DNA from 3 places in the Pseudothermotoga sp. U03pept genome. Region 3 is predicted to be linked to each of the others. Evidence: predicted binding sites of a transcription regulator. Region 3 holds the regulator's gene; each other region holds the start of a gene.
What was found. Region 3 encodes HrcA, which represses chaperone genes, less so after heat shock. Its sites were predicted from a motif close to ATTAGCACTCNNANNNTNNGAGTGCTAAT; they were not measured.
Positions count from the first base shown of each region.

Region 1: groES (co-chaperone GroES) is a predicted target of HrcA. The motif match lies at 2,599-2,627, and genes of this name have one in related genera.
Region 2: dnaK (molecular chaperone DnaK) is a predicted target of HrcA. The motif match lies at 1,848-1,876, and genes of this name have one in related genera.

Region 1 is NZ_JBPNXV010000001.1:42,542-48,121, reverse strand. It holds gene groL (chaperonin GroEL) at 668-2,287, opposite strand; gene groES (co-chaperone GroES) at 2,303-2,572, opposite strand; gene ACSFC1_RS00240 (YitT family protein) at 2,834-3,694, shown strand; gene ACSFC1_RS00235 (hypothetical protein) at 3,777-3,977, shown strand; gene ACSFC1_RS00230 (lysylphosphatidylglycerol synthase transmembrane domain-containing protein) at 3,955-5,070, opposite strand; gene ACSFC1_RS00225 (rod shape-determining protein) at 5,069-5,580, shown strand, end outside.
Region 2 is NZ_JBPNXV010000003.1:54,185-59,764, reverse strand. It holds gene dnaK (molecular chaperone DnaK) at 1-1,706, opposite strand, end outside; gene ACSFC1_RS10805 (MBL fold metallo-hydrolase) at 2,054-2,686, shown strand; gene hpt (hypoxanthine phosphoribosyltransferase) at 2,700-3,212, shown strand; gene recG (ATP-dependent DNA helicase RecG) at 3,345-5,580, shown strand, end outside.
Region 3 is NZ_JBPNXV010000001.1:566,986-572,565, reverse strand. It holds gene mraY (phospho-N-acetylmuramoyl-pentapeptide-transferase) at 1-388, opposite strand, end outside; gene ACSFC1_RS02850 (UDP-N-acetylmuramoyl-tripeptide--D-alanyl-D-alanine ligase) at 385-1,647, opposite strand; gene ACSFC1_RS02845 (UDP-N-acetylmuramoyl-L-alanyl-D-glutamate--2,6-diaminopimelate ligase) at 1,640-3,184, opposite strand; gene hrcA (heat-inducible transcriptional repressor HrcA) at 3,234-4,259, shown strand; gene ACSFC1_RS02835 (nucleotide exchange factor GrpE) at 4,256-4,771, shown strand; gene dnaJ (molecular chaperone DnaJ) at 4,755-5,580, shown strand, end outside.

The sequences.
Region 1 (5,580 bases), 520 kb from region 3:
TTACAACCTCAATAAAAGCTGGTCTCTAAAGAAATTGGAAATAAGGCTTCAAAATTGGGAATTACTCATCATTTGGCAGGTTAAATTACTGAAGGTGAGTCATAAAAATGCATTTTTCGTCGAGGGAATCCTGAAGTGATAGCGAACCGAGGAAAGCAGTACAACTTCTTGAGAAGTAAGCTATACCTGTGTGATTTCTCATTCATCGCAAATGAGGTTTTTATTACAGACAGTTGCTTGAGCATGATTGAAATCTTTTTCATTGTTATTGACTGAATCTTTGTGAATTCATCAAGAATTCTTTCTTCATAGGAAAAATCTCTAACTGGGTTCTTGCATAGAGATAAGGTATAGCAGTACCAAAACATTAGACCTATGCCAATTATGAACTCTCACTTTCACCAAGATCTTGGTAGGCGCCCTTTTTGTTCCAATATATAATATACGAAATGCATAAAACTAAGAATTGCTGAAAATGCTCTGCTACAGATAAAAAGCCATCGATAACTTGAATAATTTCACTCAGAAAGCTTGAGATGGAACTTAGATACATCTAAGTTCAAAAGTGCCCGACGCCCTCTTAGCACATAGATTTTCATCCACTAACTGTAGGAAATGAAACAAAAAGGAGGGCTTACGCCCTCCTTTTGAATAACTATTTGTATCATCAGTACTCAGGTGGCATTGGTGCTGGTGCTTCTTTCTTCTCTTCAGGTTTTTCAACAACCAAAACTTCGGTTGTCAGAAGCATTCCTGCAATTGAAGCGGCGTTCTGCAAAGCACTTCTTGTAACTTTTGCTGGGTCGATGATTCCAGCTCTGAACATGTCTGTATACTCACCCTTGAGTGCATCGAAACCATAGGACTCATCTTTCGAAGAAAGTATTCTCTCAACTATAACAGCGCCATCGTAGCCAGCGTTCTCGGCAATCTGTCTTATTGGAGCTTCGAGTGATTTGTAGACTATCATCGCACCTACTTTTTCGTCTCCGTCGAGTTCCTTCAACACATTCTCAAGAACCTTTCTGCTCCTGAGTAATGTAACTCCTCCACCAGGAACTATACCTTCTTCGACCGCCGCTCTGGTTGCACTCAGTGCGTCTTCTATTCTGTGCTTCTTTTCTTTGAGCTCTGTTTCTGTAGCTGCTCCAACCTTTATGACGGCAACTCCACCAGCGAGTTTTGCCATTCTCTCTTGGAGTGTCTCTTTTTCATACTCAGAAGTAGTTTGCTCGATCTGAGACTTTATCTGAGCTATTCTCTTCTTGATTTCCTCTGGATTACCCTTGCCACCGATGATGATCGTGTCGTCTTTCTTCACTCTAACAAGGTCTGCTCTTCCAAGATCTTCCAGCGTAACATCCTCGAGGTTGATGCCAAGCTCGTCACTTATCACAGTGCCACCTGTGAGTATCGCGATGTCTTGCAACATAGCCTTTCTTCTGTCGCCAAAACCAGGAGCTTTGACGGCACAAGCAGACAACGTACCTTTGAGTTTGTTCAAAACGAGCGTTGTCAATGCTTCACCTTCTACATCTTCTGCGATTACAAGAATCGGTCTTCCTGTCTGTGCAACCTTCTCAAGAATTGGTATCAACGGCTTGATCGCGCTGAGCTTTTTATCTGTTATCAGTATGAATGGCTCTTTGAGTTCAACTTCCATCTTTTCTGCATCTGTTACAAAATACGGTGAGATATAGCCTCTATCGAACTGCATTCCTTCTGTAAACTCAACATAGGTGTCAAGAGTCTTTGAATCTTCAACTGTGATAACGCCATCTTCTCCAACTTTGTCCATTGCTTCGGCAATCAGTTCACCAATATCAACATTGTTTGCACTTATCGCTGCAACATGGGCGATGTCTTCTCTACCAGAAAGCTTCTTCGATTTCTCCTTGATGTAACCAGCGACTTTTTCTGTTGCTTTATCGATACCACGTTTGAGCAATATTGGATTTGAACCTGCCGCTACGTTTTTCAGTCCCTCTCTGATCATCGCTTGTGCAAGAACCGTTGCTGTTGTTGTACCATCACCAGCGACGTCGTTTGTTTTTGAAGCAACCTCTTTTACCAGTTGAGCACCGAGGTTTTCAAATTTGTCCTCAAGATCAATTTCCTTTGCTATTGAAACACCGTCATTCGTTATTGTTGGAGAACCCCAGCTCTTCTCGATAACAACATTTCTACCCTTTGGCCCAAGCGTTATTCTCACTGCATCTGCAACTTTATTGACACCTCTCTCAAGTGACCTGCGGGCTTCTTCATCAAATTTCAAAAGTTTCGGCATCGCTCACTCCTCCTTTCACTCTTCGATCTTCGCAAGTATGTCATTCGCATCGATTATGATGTAGTCAACATCATCAATCTTGATTTCCGTACCGGCATACTTTGAAAAGATCACTTTGTCTCCTGCCTTTACATCGATGTTCTCAACTTTTTCCCCTACAGCGATGACTTCTGCCTTCATGGGTTTTTCTTTCGCTGAATCTGGCAGTACTATTCCTCCTTCGGTCCTCTTCTCTTCCTTCAAGGGTTTGATCAAAAGTCTCTCACCAAGCGGTGTTACTTTCATACACAAACCTCCTTTCGATCTCCAATATTATCACTCTAAGTTATCGAGTGCTAATTATAGGATACACTACTCTTCTGAAGTAATCAAGTGTCATTTTTCCTAATTATCTGTGAATAAGAGTGAGAAATAGAGATTATTACCGTTTAACCACCCATTTAAAGGATTTTTCTCTGCGAATCGTACCATTTTGTCCTCATACACTCAGAGGCAATTGTATCCTGTGAAGCATGGTAGAATCTTCTTGAAAAAAGGGGTGAGTCTGTGAACAAGGCTCTTATTCTGAAGGAGTACGTCCTTGCGACCGTTGGTGTTATCATAACGGCTGTTGGGTTGGTCGCCTTCCTGATACCCAACAATATAGCAGCAGGTGGGGCAAGTGGTCTTGCTATGGTGTTGAACGGTCTGCTAAAACTTCCAGTAGGTGTTTGGATGTACATAATCAACGGTGCACTGTTCCTGATAGCCTTTATCACCATAGGCTTTGATTTCAGCGCAAAAACCATATACTGCACCTTTCTTATAACTTTTTGCGTCGATCTTTTTGATAGATTCATCAAGATACCAAAGTACATAGCAGGTGACATGATGCTTGCTGTCTTTTTTGGAGATGTTCTAACGGCTATCGGAATGGCAATCACTTTCACCCAAAATGCTTCGACAGGCGGAACTGATATCATCGCTCGTATCTTCAATAGATACTTTGCTTCTTCAATGGGCACAACTTTATTGCTGATTGATTTTGTCATAGGTTTGTTCGCGGGGTTCACTTTTGGAGCAAAGACCGGTATGTACGCAATTCTTGCCATAGTGATCAACGGTATGACCATAGATTTTGTGATGAAAGGTATTGAAACTTCAACCCAAGTAATCGTGATTTCAAAAAAGAACGACCAAATAGCCGATTTTGTTCTCTATCAACTGAAGAGAGGAGCTACCTATTTGAACGCACAAGGTGCTTATACCAAACAAGACAAGAAAATGCTACTCATAGTTTTGAGAAGGAGAGAACTCGGAGAGTTAATTTCTTTCATAAAAAAGACAGATAAGAGCGCTTTTATAATAGTCAGTGAGGCACGCTATACATTTGGAGAGGGTTTTCAGAACATCAAGAATGCATTTTGAACCCTCATATGTGGATAGACATGAAATCGAAAACTATTGGTACAAATGACGTGCAGCACATTATGCGATCAGAGGTGATATTTTGAGAGCTATTTCGAATATCTTTTTCTTCGCAGGATCGGCAGTTTTGCTCTTTGCAATCCTGAGTTTTGAGCTAGGCTTGAGGGCAATGAAAAACGAAGAAAAGGAGAAGATGAAAGGACATAACAGAAGGGGCTGGAAAGCCCTGCTGATCTGTGGTATAGCTTATGCTTTGTCCTTTATGATTGCTTTGTTTGTTTGATATCAAGAAATACCTTAGGCAAGATCAACGATCCGGCAACTATTATTGCGTAGTAAGTGATTAGCCTCCAGGTGATCACAGTTGCCACTACGACCTCTTTTGAAAACATATTTCTGAACATCATGTAGAAAGCGCCTTCAACACCACCTGATGAACCTGGCGTCGGCAGAAAATAGACAACCATTGTCATCACCAGTATCGCACACAAAAACTCGAAATAATTCGATCTGATGCCAAAACCCACCATCAGTACGTAGGGAATACTCACACTGATCAAGATCTCTGACGCCGTAAGTATTATGTTCAGCAACAAGACAGGCTTGGAACGATTCCACAAGCTCTTCAAAAGGTCGAAATAATTTGTCAAAGAGTCCACAGTTTTCTTGAAAACCACCTCTGTATTTCTTCTGGTTATTCGGGACAATATCCTTGTGAGAAGCTTCGATGTGAAGATCTTGTAAGTGAAAGTTTTGGAGAATATCAGCAACAAAAAGAACAAGTACGCGCTGCAAGTCAAGACCAAGCCCGTGTACACAAGAAAGGCCGAACCAGCATCTGATATGATCCTCTTGCCAGCAAAGATGAGCAAAAGAAAAGAGCCACTGATCATCACAGACAGTGATGTGATGAACTTAACTCCAATAGCCATTGAAGAACGCTCTATTAGAACACCATTTTTCACCAAATGATAGATTTGAAAAGGCTGTCCTCCTGCTGAAAAAGGTGTGATGGCACTGGTGTAAAGGCCCAGTATCGTGTTTTGAAGACAAAGCCGATAACTGACTTTCTCACCATTCAGCGATAAGAGAAGTTTTGTCCTGAGGGCATCTACAAATACGAGAAAAATGTAGCTACAGCAAGCGAGTAAGAAAAACCCCATGTTCATGGACTTCAGTGCTGCAATGATTGTCTCTCTTGCACCGAAAAAAGATATTAGTCCGGTCATGCCCAAGCTTAGAATTATGCCTATCAAAATCTTAGTTAGCACAGCTATCACCTTTTGCCATATTACTCTATCATGTTCTTTTGTTTTTTCAAAGTTCGTGATAAAATCAAGCTGAATCGTTTCAATGGAGGCTGATTTCGTGAACATGAGACGTGACCTTGGTATAGATCTTGGTACAGCAAATACACTCGTGTACGCACGGGGAAAAGGAATCATTATAAATGAACCATCTGTAGTTGCTATTAACGCAGATACCGGTGAAGTTCTAAAAGTTGGAATGGAAGCAAAGATGATGCTTGGCAAAACCCCCGCATCGATAATTGCACTGCGCCCATTGAGAGATGGAGTCATAGCCGATTACGATGTAGCACTTTCAATGCTCAAATACTTCATTGGGAAGACCAAACCGACGATTTCTTTTCTCAAGCCAAGAATTGTGATAGGGGTACCCATTGGAATAACAGATGTGGAAAGACGTGCCATATTAGAAGCTGGTCTTGAAGCAGGCGCCTCAAGGGTTTTCTTGATAGAAGAACCCATGGCGAGTGCGATAGGAATAGACCTCGACGTTGAAGAACCAAACGGAAATATGATCGTCGATATAGGTGGAGGAACAACAGAGGTTGCTGTTATATCACTCGGCAGTATTGTCGTGTG
Region 2 (5,580 bases), on a different contig from region 3:
TGCAAATCGTCGAAGAGCATTTTTACTCTGGCAATGTCGTCTTTGTTTATGGCTTCTCTGAGATCTTTGACAAGTTCCTCCAGTTTAGATTTGAGATCGCTTGGCAATTTTTCTCCATGTTCCTTCAAATGTTTGCTGACACTGTAAGCCAAATCGTCTGCTTTGTTCTTTAGTTCGACCTCTTCACGTTTTCTCCTGTCTTGCTCTTCGTACTTTTGTGCTTCTTCCATCATCTTTTTGATATCGTCTTCTCTGAGTTTGTGCCTACCAGTCACAACCATTGATTGTTCTTTGTTAGATGCCAGATCTTTTGCTGAAACGTTGACTATTCCATCACTGTCTATGTCGAAGGTTACCTCTATTTGTGGCACACCTCTGGGTGCCGGTGGTATGTCCACCAATCTGAAGCTGCCAAGGAATATGTTGTCTCTTGCCATCGTTCGTTCGCCTTGGTAGACTCTGACTTCAACCTCTGTTTGGTAATCCTCTGCAGTTGTGAAAACTTTGCTTTTCTTGACTGGTATTGTTGTGTTTCTGGGTATGATAGGTTCCATCAAGCCACCTTTGACTTCGATACCGAGTGTGAGTGGCGTGACGTCTACCAGAACTATGTCCTTTTCCTTTGCCTCTCCACCAAGGATTGCCGCTTGAATCGCCGCACCGATTGCAACTGCTTCATCTGGATTGACACTCTTATTTGGTTCTTTACCAAAGATATCTTGTATGATCTTGTGAACCATTGGAGATCGAGTCATGCCACCGACCAAAATGACTTCATCTATGTCTTTCGGTGAGAGCTTTGCGTCACTCAGTGCTTTTTCTACAGGTCCTTTGGTCATGTCGAAGAGATCTTTTACCAGAGACTCATAGAGAGATCTTGTAAGCCTCATCTCAAGGTGCAATGGACCTGATGAAGTCGCAGTTATGTAAGGAAGACTAATATCAGTTTCAAGCTTACTCGAAAGCTCTATTTTCGCTTTTTCAGCTGCGTCTCTGAGCCTTTGGAGTGCTTGTCTGTCTTCTCTGAGATCTACCCCGTGTTGTTTTTTGAATTCCTCTGCCATCCAGTCAACAATTCTTTGGTCGAAGTCGTCTCCTCCAAGGTGGTTGTTTCCAGAGGTCGCTACCACCTGAATCACACCTTCGCCTATTTCGAGGATGGAGACATCAAAGGTACCGCCACCGAGATCGTAGACCAAGACTTTTTGTTCTTTCTTCTTGTCAAGACCGTATGCGAGTGCGGCTGCAGTGGGTTCGTTTATGATTCTGAGTACGTCGAAGCCGGCGATCTGACCAGCTTCTTTGGTTGCCTGTCTCTGAGCGTCATTGAAATATGCAGGACAAGTGATGACAGCCTTCTTGATCTTTCCATTTAGATATTGTTCGGCATCCTTTTTCATCTTTTGCAGAATGTATGCGCTTATCTGTTGAGGAGTGTATTGCTTGTCGTCGATCTTGACTTTGTAATCACTACCCATCTTTCTCTTTATAGACTTGACTGTTCTCTCAGAATTGAGAATCATCTGCCTTTTGGCTGGTTCACCCACGATTATTTCACCAGCTTTGGTGAAGGCAACTATTGAAGGAGTTAGTCTTGATCCTTCAGCGTTGGGTATAACCTCGATCGAACCATCTGGTTTCATCCATGCTATTACCGAGTTTGTTGTACCCAAATCGATACCAACAACGTATTCTCTTTCACTCATCGTTTCACCTCCCAAGAGTTTCCAATTTCATTATATGCACTCCCAAACGGTTTGTCAAGGGATGCTGTGATATTTTGATGAGTGAGATAACTCTTGGTGTAACGCACTATAAGGATGCTAAATACCATAGTTATTAAATCGTATAGCAATCGTTACTTATGATTGCTACCAAGGTGGTTTGAAAGATCTGTGCCTGCAGCTGGTATAATTTATAAAAAGTGATAACTGAGAAAGATCGAACTTGTGCCATTTTCGTGAAATCGACAGCTAAGTGTATTTCAAGTGAGTGAAGAATCCATTGTGGATAAAGCAGAGTGGTTTTGATCTCTAACCAAGGGGGTGTTGCAATGAAGATCACATGGTTTGGCCATGCGTGTTTCTTGATCGAGAGTTCGCAGCTTCGAATCCTCACCGATCCTTTCGACAGTTCTGTTGGATACAAGGTGCCCAATGTGATGGTAGATCTGATCACCGAAAGTCACCAACATTTCGACCATAACGCACATCACTTGATAAAGGGAAAATTCGAAGTAATCAAAGAAGCAGGTTTTCATGAATTCAGAGGTGCCAAAATTACTGGGATTAAGACCTTTCACGACTCTGAGTCTGGTGTCAAGAGGGGACAGAACATCGTTTTTGTCTTTGAAATTGAAGGTTTTAGATTAGTGCACCTCGGTGATCTCGGCCACGTTCTAAGCCAACCGCAGGTTGATCAACTCAAGCCTGTAGATGTGCTGTTTTTACCAGTCGGTGGAAGCTTTACCATAGACCCCAACGAAGCCAAAAAGGTGCTCGATCAGCTTCAACCACATGTGGCGATACCGATGCATTTCAAGACTAGATACATAAAATTCGATATCGCACCGGTTGAAGAATTTACGAAATTGTGCGAGAATGTAAAGTATATAGGCAGCAATCTCTTGGAGTTTGGTGCACAAATCAGAGAACAGGATAGAACGATCTATGTATTGAGTATCTGAAGGGAGGCATTCGGTGCAACTGAAGACGCTTTTCGACGAAAAAGCTGTGCGCGAGAGGATCAAGCAAATGGCGAAAGAGATCGAGTCATATTATAAAGATAAGACAGAATCTCTCAACGCGATTTGTGTTCTCAAGGGGTCGGTACATTTTTTCAGTGAACTCGTTCTGAACATTGGTATGGATGTCAATTACTCATTTGTGCATGTTTCAAGTTATGCGGGAACGGAGTCAACCGGCAGGATAAGGGTCAAATCCTGGGTTGATGAAACGCTCCAAGGCAAGTATGTTCTTGTTGTAGAGGATATCGTCGATACCGGAAATACGCTCCGATATATACTATCTTATTTGAAAAAATACAAGCCGGCAGATTTGAAGATCGCAGCTTTGATAGAAAAGCAAAAGTACCAACACGGTATACCAATTGACTTCGTAGGCTTCAAGGTGAAGGACGTTTTCTTAGTCGGTTATGGTCTTGATTTTGAAGAAAAATACAGAAATCTGCCATACATTGGTTATATCGAATGAGAAAAGGCTCATTGATAGTTGCAAGCTTAGTGATCTTGGTAATTGTTTTCACCATACTCTTCTCACTTCAGAGGCTTATTGACATGAGAGTCTCTGGTTTTGTCTCACTTTAGAAGGAGAGCATCGTCGACAATGCGTCCACTTCTCGTTGAAGAATTTCTAAATCTCCTTCAAGAAGACCTGCGCAAAGTGATTGCTAAACAGATGAAGAAAAGTGAATTGATTGAAAATATGCAGGAAAGATATGAACAAATAGCCGATCCCATTCTGCAGGAAGTCGAGGTTTCAGAAAGACTGAAACAACTTTCGGAGTACATCGAAGCCATTGATAGCCTCGATGAAGAAAGAACGCTGAAAAGATTGAAAAACTGCTTTGGTATGATAGAACGCTTTCAGGAACAGTATCTGGTCTCAAAGCCAGAATGCTTTGAAGCGAAGCAACCAGAGCGTGAAATAAAGTATGCAAAGGGTGTTGGACCGAGGCGTGAGGCAACCCTGAAAAAGCTTGGCCTTTCTACACTCGGAGATTTGATCTTTTATTTTCCTCGTGACTATGAAGACAGAAGGCGTGTAGTTCCAATAGTTGAAATTCGTCCTGAAGAAAAAATCACTACCTATGGGAAGTTGCTGAGTGTTGAGACCAAGAGAATTAGTTCTGTAACGATCACTGCTGCCGTGCTCAGCGATGGTGTCAACCAGATTCTTTTAAAGTGGTTCAATCAGGAATTCCTTCAAAAGATTCTGCAAACAATGAAGAATAAAATGGTTTACGTGACAGGAACTGCAAAACATGGTCAGTTTGGCACAACTGAGATTCTCAACCCAGAGGTTGAACTGTACGATAGTTCTCCAGCACTTGAGATTCTGCCAGTCTACCCATTGACAGAAGGAATTAGTCAGAAGGAACTGCGTAAGATCGTCCGGGAGAATCTTTCATGTGTCTGTCATTTTCAAGACGAATTACCCACAGAATTGATGGAACGGAGAAAACTGTTCAGCATTTCCACAGCACTTCAAGGAATGCACTTTCCAAAGAGTATCTACCAACTGAAGAAGTCAATCGAAAGACTTGCATACGAAGAACTCTTCTTGATGCAACTCGCTCTATTGATGTCAAGAAAGTCATTTGAGCAAATAGGAGGCATCCCGAAGAAGATCGAAGGAATACTCGCTCAGAGGTTTCTGGAAAACTTACCCTTCAAGTTAACGAACTCTCAAACTCTTGCCCATCAGCAAATAAGACAAGATATGGTGAGTAGCAAACCTATGAGCAGACTTCTTCAGGGCGATGTTGGTTCTGGAAAGACTGTTGTTTCACAGCTGGCTATAATCGATAACTTCGAAGCGGGATTTCAATCTGCCGTAATGGCTCCAACCTCAATTCTTGCAATACAGCACTACAGGAGAATGGCCCCAGCCTTTGAGGATCTTGGAATGAGAACTGCTCTTCTCTTGGGTGAAACATCTTCAAAAGAGAAAGATAGAATAAAACACCTTCTTTCAACAGGAGAGATTTCTGTTGTGGTTGGAACACACACACTCATTCAAGAAGATGTTAACTTCTCGAATCTTGGACTCGTGGTGATAGACGAACAGCACAGATTTGGTGTCAAGCAAAGAGAGGCGCTTGTCAGTAAAGGCAAGGCACTTGATACACTCGTCATGACAGCGACACCAATTCCAAGGACCTTGGCACTGACCATCTACGGCGATTTGGACATAACAGTTATAGACGAAATGCCCCCAGGAAGAAAGGAAGTCAAAACAATTCTTGCTTCTGTTTCCAAGATCGATCAAGTTCACGATTTCATCAGAAAGGAACTGAAAGAAGGTGGACAGGTATTTGTCGTTTATCCACTGATCGAGGAATCAGACAAAGTCCAGGCGAAGGCAGCAACTCAGATGTATGAACATCTTTCTGAGGAGGTTTTCAAAGATTTCAGGGTTGGTTTGCTCCATGGCAGAATGAGTCAGCAAGAGAAAGATAAGGTTATGGAGAGTTTTGCACAGGGTGAATACGATGTGTTGGTTTCAACAACCGTTATAGAGGTGGGTATAGACATTCCAAGGGCTACGGTGATGTTAATAGAGAATCCCGAGCGATTTGGTTTGGCACAGCTTCATCAGCTGAGAGGAAGAGTGGGACGGGGGGAAAGACAAGGTTATTGTTTTCTGGTGGTAGGGAATGTAGCAGAGGATGCTCTCGAAAGACTCAGGTATTTTTCTATGACTAAGAACGGTTTTGAAGTTGCGGAGTACGATATGAAAATACGTGGGCCAGGAGAGTTTCTTGGATTGAAACAACACGGGTTACCAGAGCTACGTGTTGCCGATCTTGTGAGAGATAAAGATCTTTTGTTCAAGGCAC
Region 3 (5,580 bases):
TTGTAAAGGGAATTGAGAGTTTTGTCTTTGTTGGGTCGATCCAAAGAAATATGAAGACAGAGAATAGGATTTGAAGAGTAAATTTCTGCCAAGCACGCAGTCCGAGGGACTTTTTTCTTCTAACGCTCAGAAAATCATCAAGAAAGCCTATAAAACCAAAGGAGATCAAGGCAAATGCGTCTATGACTTCTTTGACTAAAAGAGAAAAAATGGCAGCGGCGAGCAAGAAGAGAATTCCGCCCATCGTGGGAGTTCCTGCTTTGTAGCCGTGAAGGTCTGGCCCTTCCTCACGAATGAACTGGCCGATCTTTGCAAAACGCAAGAACTTGATAAAAAACGGGTAGAGAATTACACAGCACAAGAAATCGGCGACTGCAAGTAAGATCATAGATCATCCTCCAAGAAGACTTTGAGTACTCTTTCCATTTCCACAGAACGTGAAGCTTTGAACAAAACAGCATCTTCTGGCTCAAGAATCTTTCTGAGAAAATCACGGATCTTTATAGGATCGTCAGACCTGAACAGTTCCTTTGAGCATTCCATTGGATCGATTTCGTGATCGATGTTGTAGACTATCACACCGTCTAATTCTTCTAAGACCTTTCCAAGTTGCTTATGTGTTTCCACAGAATACTGTCCTTGCTCCTTTATGGAGCCAACCACTGCGAAAGATCTCTTGCCCAATCTTTTCAGGGTTTCGATGGCAACTTTGAAAGACTCAAGGCTTGCGTTGTAACAATCATCGATTGTGTATCTTTCTTTGTGCTTGAAAACTCTGAATCTGCCAGCGACAGATGGGAAAGTCTCCAAAAGTTCTCTGTTCAAAGTCATATCTAAGAGATCAATAGTAGCGATAGCCGCGGCAAGATTTGTGAGTTGTCCTACATTCCAAATGGACTGAAAGTTGAAAGAGAGTACACCCTTCGGAGTTTTGTACTCAGCCTTAGTTGTGAGCTCCTCGTAATTGTAATCGAGTAACTGGTAATCACCTTGTCTGTTTCCAAAGGTGATCAACGATCTGTTCGAAATCCTTTGAAGAAGTCTTTGATCGTGGTGTACAACTGCCGTCCCATTTTCATCCATGAATTGAATGATCTGAAGCTTCCCTTCAATGATTGCTTCGTCTGAACCGGCTACACCTCTGTGGGCTGAACCAACGTTGAGCAAGATCGACAGCTTTGGCTTTGCAACCTCGCAAAGTCGTGCGATATCACCAACTTTGTTCATCGCCATTTCAAAGACGACAAAGTTCTCGCCTTTGTACTCGTTCAGAATGGAAATGGGAAGTCCGATCTCGGTGTTCAGATTACCTTGATTACGGAAGGCTCTGCCCTCTCCTATGAGTGTGTAGATCACCTCTTTGGTAGTTGTTTTGCCGTTGGAGCCGGTGATACCTATCACGAAAGGTTTATATCTTTGGAGTTTTTCTTTGGCTTTTGAAAGAAGAAATTCAACGGTGTCTCCCACCTTGAGCACTTTGTCTTTTGGCAGATCTACGTCTTCTTGTACAACCACATAGAGAGCTCCCTTATTCAGCGCCTCTTGTACATACAGATGCCCATCAGTCCTTGTACCCTTTAATGCAACAAAAACAGATCCTGGCACAACCTTTCGAGAGTCTGTGACAAAAAGAAGGTTCTCACACATGCCTCTTTTCCTTTTCGTATTCTCTTATAACTATTTTCCTTATCTCGTCAGCATCTTTGAAAGGAATCTTCTTCTCGTCGCTGAATATCTGATACTCCTCGTGACCTCTACCGGCAACTATGACCATATCACCGCGATTGGCAATTGTCAGGGCAGTTTCGATCGCCTCACGCCTGTCTGGTATAACAAGGTAAGGTGAACCAACTGGAACACCTTTTTCTACCTCGATCAGAATTTCTTCAGGATCATCTCCTCTTGGATCGTCGGTAGTTATTATGCTGACATCTGAATACCTGCACACAACTTGAGCCATCATAGGCCTCTTACCCTTATCTGCCTGACCACCTGCTCCAAAGACTGTGATGACTCTACCTGTCGTCAGTTTTTTTGCCGTTATGAGAGTCTTTTCAAGGGCATCAGGACTGTGTGCAAAATCAACAACTATGTCTATTCCCAACAGAGAACCTTCTCTGATGAATTGAAACCTTCCGTCTACTCCTTCGAAGTTTTTCACTGCTTCTATCACAGGCTTGATGTCATAACCGAGTTCCACAAGTGATGCAATGACAAGAGTTGCGTTGTAAGCATTGTGCAGACCCGGGATATTTATCTGACATTCAAAGGAACCATGACGTGATTGGAGTGTGAACTTGGTGCCATACCTTTGTATATCGACGTTGGTGATTCTGTAATCGCTTTTTGGTGATATTCCGTAGATTACCCTCTTGACTTTCTTGTTCAACAGATGTTCGAATTCATCGCTCATCACTGCGATGCCGTTGTCCTTCAACAGATCGAAGATATGGAGTTTTGTCTTTACATACTCTTCAAAGGTTGGGTGGAAATCAAGATGATCACGGGTGATGTTTGTCAGTGCTGCCACGTCAAACCTAATCGATTCAACTCTCTTGAGGGCAAGAGAGTGGGAAGAGACTTCCATTGCAAAATGTGTGCCGCCATTATCAACGGTCTTTCTCATGGCTCTGAGAATCTCAATAGCGTTGGGAGTTGTGTTGTCATGATGAAACCTTTTTTCACCGAGTATATCGTAGAAAACAGTGCCTAACATGCTTCCTTTAGCGTCAAGAGAGTTCATAACATGGTGGAAGAGATGTACTGATGTTGTCTTTCCATTTGTTCCAGTCACACCAAAGGTGATCAGATCGTTGAAGGGATAACCATAAAAGTGAGCAGCCAAAAAAGCTTCGGCAAGTCTCGTATCACTCACAACGACATGCGGGAAGTTCAACTGAATTGGACGATCAACAACTAAAAACGCAGCACCTTTCTTGACTATCTCTGGTACGATCTCGTGCGAGTCAAATTTGCTTCCTTTGTGGCAGATAAAAAGAGCACCTTTGTTGAGTTCTGTGGATTTGTTTGTCAAACCAGTTATCTCCAAATGATTTTGTCCGTCCAAAAAAGAACTGACAGATATGTCATTGACCACTTTGAGTAATTCCTGAACGAGCATCGTACCAATCACCTCTTTTTCATCGTTATTGTAACACCCTCCTTTTATCTTGACAAGTTTCATGGGGCATGATATGCTAAAATTAGCACTCGGATATGGTGAGTGATAATAAATGAAGCGAGAGGCGAGGATAAACGAAAGACAAAAAAAGATTCTCTATTGTGTTGTGAGAGAATACATAATGACCAAGAAGCCCATAAGTTCCGAAAGAGTACTTGAGGCTTCTGATATATCTTGCAGCAGCGCGACTGTCAGAAACGACTTGAGAAAACTTGAATACCTTGGCTACCTCAACCAGCCTCATACATCGGCTGGGCGCGTACCAACTGACAAAGGTTACAGATTCTACGTGAATGAGACTTTGAATTTGATAAAAGAATATACCCAGCATTCGGCTTCAATCCACTCGAAGTACCCAATGACCTTTGGAGACATGGAGAAGATTCTGACAGGTGCAGCGATAGCTCTTTCACGCATCACAAAAGGGGCTGTCATTTTGGAAAAACCCGCGATCGACAAACTCAAAATACTCAAGATATCGATCGCCCAGATCACCAAAACATATAACGTTGTTTCGGTGATAACAGAGCTCGGTTTGGTCAAATTCATACCGTTTAGAACCTTTGGTGAAATAGATTACCTTTCTTTAGAGAAGATGATGAACGAACTCTTGGCAGGCTACACCATCGAAACGATTGGCGATAGGAGTATCGAAACAGAGGCAGATCAATACTTGCTGGATCTTTCAGAATATCTTGCGAGTGCTTTGAAGGAAGATTCATCGAGCAATCTGGTAAAAGTAGGACTTGACACGTTGATCAACGCAGAGAACTTCAACATAGAAGAGATAAGAAAACTGTCAAACTTCTTTTCAGATGATTCCATGCTCAGAAAGGTTTTTACGAAGACTGAGGAAATACCAGCTATTCTGATAGGAAATGAACACGGTGTAGAAGGTTTAGAAAACCTCGCAATCTTCGTCGACGGTTACAGGAAAGAAGAAAAACTCATGGGAAAAGTCATGGTCATAACATCAAAGGTGATCAAATACGAAGATATAGTTAGTTCTTTGAAGTACATGGTGAGTCGACTCACTGAATATTTCACCGTAGCGACCAGAGAGGAGGGAAGAAAGTGAACGAAAACGAAAAGCAGGTTACTCAAGAAAACCAACAAACAGTGGAGAAATTACAACAGGAAAAAGAAGAACTCCTTCGCTTTACCAAAGAACTCAAAGCTCAATTTGAGAATTACAAAAAGGATGTTCTCAGAGAGAGGGAACAAATCCTGAAAAACGCAAATGAATACCTTCTCACAAAACTTATACCCGTCTTAGATGACATGGACAGAGCCTTCAAAGATGTCGAACAATCACATTCTTATAAGACTTTCTACAAAGGTGTAGAGTTAATATATAAGAAATTGTGGAAGATACTGAACGATGAAGGTTTCTTCAAAATAGAAGTGAAAGACAAATTTGATCCATTCGAGCACGAAGCAGTTGAAAGAGTGGAAACCACTGAGCACGAAGAGTATTCCATTCTGAAGGTCATCGAGAACGGTTATAAGTTCCACAACAAGATAGTTAAACCGGTAAAAGTGCAGGTGGCGATCAAGCCAAGAGGTGAACAGAGTGCCAAGACAGAGTAAGGATTACTATGCGATCCTTGGGGTCTCGAGAGATGCTTCACAAGAAGATATCAAGAAGGCTTATAAGAAGCTCATAAAACAGTGGCATCCTGATCTGCACCCGGAGAACAAGAAAGAAGCTGAAGAAAAGTTCAAGGAGATCCAAGAGGCTTACGAGGTGCTCAGCGATCCTCAGAAAAAAGCCGTTTATGATCGCTTTGGCTATGTAGGAGAAACGGAATTCTCACAGCAGGGTGCAGGAAATCCTTTCGAAGACGTCTTCAAAGATTTCGAGAGTTTTTTTGGCAGAGACGTCTACGATATCTTTTTCGGCGAACGGGGTACCGAAGAAAGGCAACAGAGTCGTCGCAGAGCCGGTGAAGACATATCGATCACCGTTGAGGTGAGCTTTGCGGAATCTCTCGTTGGAAAACAGATTCCCATAGAGTACGAAAGGTATGAAAAATGTGAACATTGTAACGGCAGCGGAGTTGAACCGGGAAGTGGTTATCAAACCTGCCCAAGATGCCATGGAACTGGTGTGATAAGAGAAGAACGCCGCAGCATCTTTGGGGTCTTCGTTAGTACAAGAACATGCAATAACTGTGGTGGTAGTGGAAAGGTTGTCAAAGAGAAATGCCATTCCTGTGGTGGTGCAGGAAGAATCAAGAAGAAAGTCAGGATGACTGTAAATATTCCTGCCGGTGTTTCTGAGGGAACAAAACTCAGAATAGAGGGTGCGGGTAATGCGGGTTACAACCAAGGACCATACGGAGACCTATACGTTATAGTACACGTCAAACCAGACAAAAAGTTCAGGAGACAAGATG